Regions from separate parts of the Halomonas sp. N3-2A genome, predicted to be linked through region 1. Evidence: predicted binding sites of a transcription regulator. Region 1 holds the regulator's gene; the other holds the start of a gene.
What was found. Region 1 encodes LexA, which represses DNA repair genes until DNA is damaged. Its sites were predicted from a motif close to TACTGTNTANNTANACAGTA; they were not measured.

Region 1 (4,397 bases):
CCATCAAAAGATGTTTTTCAGCTTTGGTTAATCGCGGCCCTTCAAGGTCAAGCATGACCGGGCCTAAAGATTGAGTCATTGTGATGGATCCAACAAAAGGGCCGTCAATTTTAGTTGATCAATCTCTCGTGTCAAAAAATCAATAATAAGCTGCCTACGCTTAGCCATTATGAAGCCAAACGGGTGTGCCCGGCGGCGCATGTTCAAAAAGATAAAGCAGATCATCATTGCGCAGCCGAATACACCCATGTGAAGCGGCCACGCCCATCGGTTGATCAGGTGGCGTGCCATGAAGATAGATAAAACGACGCTGAGTGTCGACATCCCCGCCTCGATTCACTCCTCTCTCTAAACCACAGAGCCACATAATGCGCGTTAAGATCCAATCACGATGAGGGAATTCCGCCGCAAGCGCCGACGTAAACACTTCCCCAGTCCACCGCCGCCCCCGAAAAACAGCATTATCAGCTAAACCGCCCCCTATCGATGCGCGGATATAATGCCATCCCAGGGGGGTTTGACCACTGCCTTCCTGCTGCCCTACGCCTTTTTCACCGGTGGACACAGCGCACGTGTACTGCAGCGTGCGCCCTTGCCACCAGCATAGCTGCTGGTGTTTGATATTGATGTCTATCCAACCACCATTCTGCGGGGGTAGTTCAGCTAGCGTGGGCGTTCGCATAATGTCCTTCATCAGCAGCAGGCGGTAGCGGAGCATTCATGGCAGCAACCACGACAGGGCGTAAACGTCTTACCAAATCCCTGACGGTTACTTGCTCATTATAGTCTTTCGCGGCAATGTCACGCAGCGCATCTAAACCCGACAGCGTAAAAATCACGGTGCCCAGCATGAAATGCAGTCGCCAAAAACGCTCAGCATCAGGTAAATCTGGCGTTGCCTGGCGCACCAACTCAGTAAAGCGGGTAAACACGTCTCCGTACTGCTGTTGGATATAACGGCGTAAATGCCCTTGTGCCTGGCTATACGCCAACCCTAGCAGACGCATAAACACCTTCAGGCTATTGCGCTCAGCTGGCACTGCCAGCACCGTGCTTGCCATTGTTTCCAACAGCACTTCAAGCGGAATCACATCACCGTTGTACTGCGCTTCCAGCTCATCAAGCGCCGTGTGAAAACGTTGTGAGAAGGGATCTAAATAGCGCGCAAATACCGCCTGGATAAGCGCCTTTTTAGAACCAAAGTGGTAATTGACGGCAGCCAAATTAACCCGCGCTTTACTGGTGATATTGCGTAGCGATGTTTCGGCAAAACCACGCTCGGCAAACAGCACCTCAGCGGTATCGAGGATACGTGTTACCGTATCAGATTGCGCCATAGCGCCCTCCAGAAAACGAGTGTTTAAAACATCGTTAAATACTATGCCATAACGCTATTTGGCTCAATCACTTATCTTTAGCTTTTTACCCAACGCTCAAATGCACCCTAGGCCCCTATTCAAACACCTGCCATCAGACGCTCCGTCGACAGAGCCCCTCACACTCGTCGTTCCTATCTGCATTCCTGACACCATTCGCATAATGACTGCCATGCCATAGCGAAACGCTCTAGCATGTACTGGACAGAGCAACATACTGTATACTTAACCACATACTGTTTAAGCCGACATGTAGCCACTGTCTTGTTCAATTTTTTGGAGTTTGTTATGTCGCGTCCTCTTACTGCTCGTCAACAGCATGTTTTTGATTTTATTGTTAAAACGATGTCTGAATTTGGCTATCCGCCGACCCGCGCAGAAATTGCCAAAGCGCTAGGCTTTCGTTCTCCTAACGCTGCTGAAGAGCATTTACGAGCGCTTGAGCGCAAAGGTGCCATCCGCATTATCCGTAACACCTCGCGGGGGATTCGACTGCCTAATCAGGAACCACAGGATATCGGTGATGTCTCGGCAACAGCGCCTGCCGCCAACGTAGAACCACTACCGAATGGCTTACCAGTCATTGGCGAAGTGGCCGCAGGAAGCCCGATTCTAGCAGCGGAACACATTGATCGTTATTGCCCACTCCCCGCTGAATACTTTACCCCCAAAGCGGATTACCTTCTTCGGGTGCGAGGCTTGTCAATGAAGGATGTTGGCATACTGGAAGGCGACCTTCTTGCCGTGCATCGCACCGACCGGGTTCGTGATGGCCAAATCGTGGTGGCAAGGTTAGAAGATGAAGTCACTGTAAAACGCTTTAAACGACAGGGCCATACGGTGACGCTGATTGCTGAAAACAGCGACTTTGCGCCCATAGAAATTGACCTGCGTACGCAGCAGTTGGATATCGAAGGGGTGGGAGTTGGTGTCATACGTGGCGGTAACGGCCAAGCACTGGGATAAGCGAGTAAGTGTAAATGCCGGTGAGGCACTCGATAGAGATACTCACCGGCTATCGCAATGTTACTGAGAGTCTATATAGCGACGATCATTAAACGTAGCTACCCAACTCGGGTGATACACCAATAAAATACTGAGTAACATCCCTGTGATAAAAGCCTCGGAGGGCATTAACAGGGGTAAGAAGCGCGCATACTCTTGGGCTAAGTACACAGCTTCAGAGTCAGTACCCGCCACCATGATTAGCAAGACCACCGACAACCCTCCTGCCAGTGTTGCCAGCGCTGCGCCAAAAAAGCCGCATACGAATAAAAAGATCATCAAGTTATCCGGCAGGCGCCGGTCTACCCATCGCCATACCAGACCGGTAATGACCGCAGGTACAATGCCGGTTACCAACACATTAGCGCCTAGTAACGCCCATTCGTTACGGCCAATGGCTGACATCGCAACATTAATCAGCACATTGCTGATTAATGCGAGAGGCATTTTGAATACCAACGTCATTAAGACGGTGAAGACTAAGTGCAGGGTTAACCAATCGACTGCCTGAGCACGCAGTTGCCACATCAACACCACAGCGAGCGTCGCGGCTAACCACCGATGCTGAAGAGCCACATCGCCTATCAGCACTCGCCAAGGGCGCAGCCATATCATCCACGCAAGTACGCTCAACGATACCAACCACGTCAGCAACAATGCCCAGGGAGCTAAAACACTTTGCGCGAAAGACATGGATGCCCCTATCTACCCGTCAGCTAACGACAAGCCAGCTGTAAACTCGAATTGACTAAAAACGCTGCGTATCTAAACAACATGATCAGCTGAACACCACGGTCTTATTGCCATGGATTAATACCCGGTCTTCTAAATGCCATCGTAAACCACGCGCCAATACCGCTTTTTCGACATCGCGCCCAAAGCGCACGAGATCCGTTGGCGTATGGCAATGACTTACCCGATGAATATCTTGTTCAATAATCGGCCCAGCATCCAGTTCTTCAGTGACATAGTGACAGGTAGCTCCGATTAGCTTAACGCCACGCTGGTAAGCTTGATGGTAGGGCTTAGCACCGGCAAAAGAGGGTAAGAAACTGTGGTGGATGTTAATCACCCGTCCCGCGTAACGCGAGCAGAGCGAAGGTGGCAAAATTTGCATGTAACGTGCCAGCACAACGCAGTCAGCCCTTGCGCTATCAATCTGCGCTTGCACCTGCTCGAAAGCAGCCTGCTTGTTATCAGGATCTACGGGCACATGATGGTAAGGAATGCCATACCACTCAGTGAGTGATCGCATATCCTCATGATTTGAAATAACCCCGACAATATCGCAATCAAGCTCCCCAGCCTGCCAACGATAAAGCAGATCAACCAGGCAGTGAGACTCCCGCGACACCATCAACACCACACGCCTACGCTTTTGAGTATCGACGAGCGACCACTGCATATTGAAGGCTTTAGCCACCGGCTCAAACGCACTACGTAACGCCTCCGCCGACATACCCAACGAATCTGCCAAAATTTCGTATCGCATGAAGAATCGGCCGGTCTCAAGATCAGAGTGCTGACTTGCTTCAGTGATAGAACCACCTTGTTGAGCAATAAAGCTTGAGACACGCGCCACAATGCCCACTTGATCAGGGCAAGAAACCACCAAACGGTAATAATGAGACATAAATAAACACTCTTGACATATTTTAACGGCACGTTCGACAAGCACCTACCAGCGGTAGGGAAGCGGTATATAGGCGAAATAGTGTACCTTATGCTTATCAAGGAAGCACCGCAGCCAAATGCCACGATGATTGTTACCCGCCCCTGCCTTCCCGTATAGTTAAGGTCTTACTTTTTAGGCTTTTCATTACTGATGCACCCACCACGCGTTCAACTTCGTCCCCGCCGTCGCCCTCCCCTGCGCCTACTGCCGCTAGGTGGGTGTGGTGAAATTGGAATGAACCTTACGTTGTATGGATACGATGATGAGTGGATCGCCGTCGACTGCGGCATGATGATTCGCCAAGATCTACCCAATTCCCCGCTGCAGGTGCCCAATACAGA
Region 2 (4,397 bases), 640 kb from region 1:
ACCGACGGTCGAGTAGAGGCGGTACGCCCCTCAGAGTATCTGGAATTCAGCGTGCCCGACCTGCCCTGGCGCACCTTAAGCCAGTTAAAACGTGGCCAAACCGCGTGGCAAGCGGGGTTGGATTTACACGGTTATACCCTAGAAGAAGCGAGGATTGAGCTTGAAAGTTTTTTGCGCGACGCCGCTGCACAAGGCATGCGCTGTGTTCTAGTCGTGCATGGTAAGGCCTGGGGCACCACCTCTGACTTTCCGGTGCTTAAAAGCCATACCAATGCGTGGTTAAGAGAGTGGCCCGGCGTCTTGGCGTTCTGTTCCGCCACCGATATCGATGGCGGAACAGGCGCGGTGTATATTCTGCTGCGCAAGCGCGGGCAGTAGGCGGCTATGTCACTCGGTCGCATCCGAAGCAATGCTAGGCATGCGGCGCTCTAACGCTTCATCAGCAAGATGCCGACCCAGCCGAATTAATTCGTTGGCGCGGTGAAACTCGTAAGTGCTGCAAACAGTTTTGGGAATTTCGATCAATACATCCGGCGGATAGCCTGCGATTTTATACTTCGCGAGCGCCGCTTGGGTGATATCAAACGACTCTAGAATCATATCGAGCTTGCCCCATTCACGCCGACCACGCAGGTCAACGGTTTCATCAACGTCGCTCTCTTCACCATTGCTGCCCCCCAGCCCATCCCACAGACGGCGCGTGGTGGCACGCACATCGTCCATCCAACCGCCAATATTAGCATCACGGTCGCGCTCTAACGCGGTGCGGCTGTCGCTTGCATCTTCGCTGGGTAACAACTCCTCTAAGGTGATCGGTTGTGGGCTGTGCGCCGTCACGTTAACCGCCACCACAAAATCCGCTTCGTGGGTGGCTAATATCGGCATTATCGGCAGTGGGTTCAGCAAGCCGCCATCAACGAGTACTTGGCCACCCACATGTACTGGGGTAATGACACCCGGCACGGCAATAGAGGCACGGATTGCCTGGAGTAACGGGCCATTTTGAAACCACACCTCACGTTGACGAACCAGATCCGTCGCGACGGTCGTCACCGGAATAGGCAGGTCTTCGATCAGCATATCGCCGACCAGCTCTTCAAGTTTGCTCATGACCTTATTCGCTCGCATGGCGCCCATTGGACTCCAGGTCACATCGACCAGCTTGAGCACGTCTAAATAGTCCAGGTTACACACCCAATCCCGGTATTCAGGCAGCTTGCCAGCGGCATAAATACCAGCAATTAGCGCGCCCATAGAGCAACCCGCAATCGAAATTATCTCGAAGCCGCGCGCTTCTAATGCTTCGATAACACCGATATGGGCATAGCCCCTGGCCCCTCCACTCCCTAATACCAGCGCAACCTTATTACCGCCATTCAAGCAGCTACTTGCCACAGGTGTTTTAACAACATGCGCTACTTTTTTCTTCATCGTCATCTTCCTAACGCGAGCAATCAGGTACCCGCTACGCTTGCTGACTGATTGTACTGGCCACGCGATGAACCGCCTGGGGCTCAAGATGCAGATGATGGCCACCCGCTAGTACATGGCGCGTTAACTGTGGTACTGCTTGGCGCGCTTTTTCTGCCCAGTCCCGCTCGCCTAAAATACCTCGTTCCCCTTCTATCAATAGTACCGGGGCTTGAATCTCCGCCAGTAGTGCCAGCACTTGCTGGGGCGTAAAGCGCACCAAGGAAGGCTTTAATAAACGGCTATCGGTACGCATTTGCACATGCCCATCGGCAGTGGCCTGGGTGTTGCGCTCGACAAGTGGCGTGGCGGTGATGCTGTCCAGCGGCGTGACACCTCCGGCTACCCGCGCTGCAACTGCACTCTCAACATCGGGATAACGAGGAGGACGGGAAAGCGGCCGCCTATAGGCCACTAGCCCTTTGCGTAGTTGGCTGGCAGTCTCTTCGGCAGGTGTGTTTAGCGCTCCTAAGCCATCTAACAGAATTAGCTTATCTACCCGCTCAGGCAGCGCTGCCGAGACTAGGCAAGCCACGGCTGCCCCCATCGAGTGAGCAAGTAGCGTCGCTTTTTCAATCTCCAATGATTCCATGGTATCCAGCACGTCCTGGGTATAGTCCCATAGTGCATAGTCGCTTCCTGCAGGCGCATGAGCTGAGTGCCCGTGACCACGGAAGTCGATCGCCACAATGCGAATATCCAGTGCTTTCACCAATAGCGGCGCCAGCCGACTGAAGCTCGCCGCGTTGTCTAGCCAACCATGCAGCGCCACCCAAGTAGGCGCAGTGCTACGCCCCCAGCTAAGCGCCGCCAGCCGACCATTCGCCAGGGAAAGCGGCTGCGCAGCGGTACCGACGTGGGTCGATTCATTCATAAGCAGGATCTCTTAAAAGCCGGATAACCAAGCAATGTCATATACGTCAGATGACGCTCTAAGGCGTAAACGTTACCATGCTAAGCGCAGCGCATCTGCCGCTTTTATGCGGATAACGCTTGCGTGCTGCAACTACTGCGAAATGCTCTTAACGATGATGACCAACAGGAAAATGACTATGAAACCACGTCGTGACACCCGTGCTCGCAACCTTGTGTTCTTGATTACCGTGATAAGTGCGTTGGTGGTTGGTCTGTGGCTTGCTCGCTAAGCCAATTGCACCCACTAAGCCAGTAGCTCCCAGCCCCCCAGCGTTGAGCGTCGCTTGCAATTTCTCCTTCATGAATAAATACTGTTTATAAATACTGTATATAAACACACTATTTATTCATGAGGATGCCGACGATGCCGTCCCAACCCGCCGCTTTAAAAACAGCCACGTTGGCAACAAGTACGTTTACAACGAGTACATTTCCAACAACGATGGTCGCGACAGCCCTGCCGTTAACCTCTCAGCCATTGCCATTTCCAACGTTATACGGCCGCGCTGGGTTTAGCGGCTTCCCTTCACCTGCTCAAGATTACGAACCACGCACGTTAGATCTCAATGAGCGACTGATTAAACATCCCAACCACACGTTTTACCTCACCGCCGCGGGCGACAGCATGGAAGGCTGGGGGATATTCGAAGGTGATTTGCTGGTGGTAGATCGCAGCATACCGCCCCGCTTAGGGCATATCCTGGTCGCCATGTTTGAAGAGGAAGTACTGATAAAGCGTTATGCGCTCTATCAAGGCACACCACACCTCTGCTCGGCACATCCCCACTATCCACCGCTGCCGTTAGCAGAGACAAACTGCCAGCTATGGGGGGTGGTGCGCGCCGTGGTGCATGAGTATTTGCCATGATTGGCCTTGTTGATGCCAATAATTTTTATGTTTCCTGCGAGCGTGTTTTTAAGCCCGCGCTTGAAGGCAAACCCGTGGGCGTGATGTCGAATAACGATGGCTGTGTGATCGCCCGCTCGGCCGAAATGAAAGCCTTGGAAATCCCCATGGGCACTCCCGCTTTCCAACTGGAAGGTTTGCGCCGACGGGGAGAGATTCACTTACTGTCATCAAACTACGAGCTGTATGGCGACATGTCCGCACGACTCGCCCAGCTACTGCGGGATGCCTGCCCAGACGTCGCGCCTTACTCTATTGACGAAATGTTTATCTACCTGGATGGCTTCAGCGACACTCAATGCCAAGCGCTCGGGGAAGCTGTGCGCCGCCGTGTTCGCCGCTATTTAGGGCTACCTGTATGCGTAGGGCTGGCACCTACCCATACGCTAGCCAAGCTCGCTAATCACGTTGCCAAACAGCAGTCTCACTACCAAGGCGTCTGCCTACTCACTGCCAACAGCCCGACCACTACGGCGCTGCTTAAACAGCTGCCGGTGAATGACGTATGGGGCGTCGGCAGACGCCTAGCAGAACGGCTTGCGGTGAGTGGTATTCGCACGGCGTGGCAGTTGCGGGAGTGCGACCCAAAGCAACTTCGCAAACGATTTTCAGTGGTGCTTGCGCGTACAGCGCTAGAGCTACGTGGCACCTCCTGCTTGGCAATGAACGCATTAGAAGAGCCGCGTCAGCGTATTATGACGTCACGCTCTTTTGGCCACGCAACCGGCGTAAAAGCGGAATTGCACGCAGCGCTGCGCCGCCATGCTCAGCGCAGTGCCGAAAAACTGCGCCAGCAGAAAAGCCTTACCCGCGCCGTATTGCTATTTCTAAATACCAACCGCCATCGTAAAGACCAGCCTCAGCTTTCACCTAGCGCGATGATTCCCCTGGCATCGCCAAGCGACGATACCCGCATCATTTTAGAAGCCGTGCGCGAAGGGTTGGAACAGATGTATCGGCCGGGTTTTCAGTTTATGAAAGCCGGTGTCATGCTATTGGACTTAGTCGATGCACAGCAGTATCAGCTTTCGCTGTTGCAGCCTTCACATAAAGCGCACCCGCACTTGATGAACGCCGTTGACGCCATTAATCAGCGCATGGGGCA

Region 2: CEK60_RS08765 (LexA family protein) is a predicted target of LexA. The motif match lies at 2,708-2,727, and genes of this name have one in related genera.

Annotation. Positions count from the first base shown of each region.
Region 1 covers NZ_CP022286.1:1,203,786-1,208,182, reverse strand. The annotation lists gene nagZ (beta-N-acetylhexosaminidase) at 1-79, opposite strand, end outside; gene CEK60_RS05670 (L,D-transpeptidase) at 161-682, opposite strand; gene CEK60_RS05665 (TetR/AcrR family transcriptional regulator) at 660-1,337, opposite strand; gene lexA (transcriptional repressor LexA) at 1,665-2,342, shown strand; gene CEK60_RS05655 (energy-coupling factor ABC transporter permease) at 2,403-3,074, opposite strand; gene purU (formyltetrahydrofolate deformylase) at 3,160-4,014, opposite strand; gene CEK60_RS05645 (ribonuclease J) at 4,291-4,397, shown strand, end outside.
Region 2 covers NZ_CP022286.1:1,841,316-1,845,712, forward strand. The annotation lists gene CEK60_RS08750 (Smr/MutS family protein) at 1-378, shown strand, start outside; gene CEK60_RS08755 (patatin-like phospholipase family protein) at 388-1,431, opposite strand; gene CEK60_RS08760 (alpha/beta fold hydrolase) at 1,466-2,344, opposite strand; gene CEK60_RS08765 (LexA family protein) at 2,828-3,253, shown strand; gene CEK60_RS08770 (Y-family DNA polymerase) at 3,250-4,397, shown strand, end outside.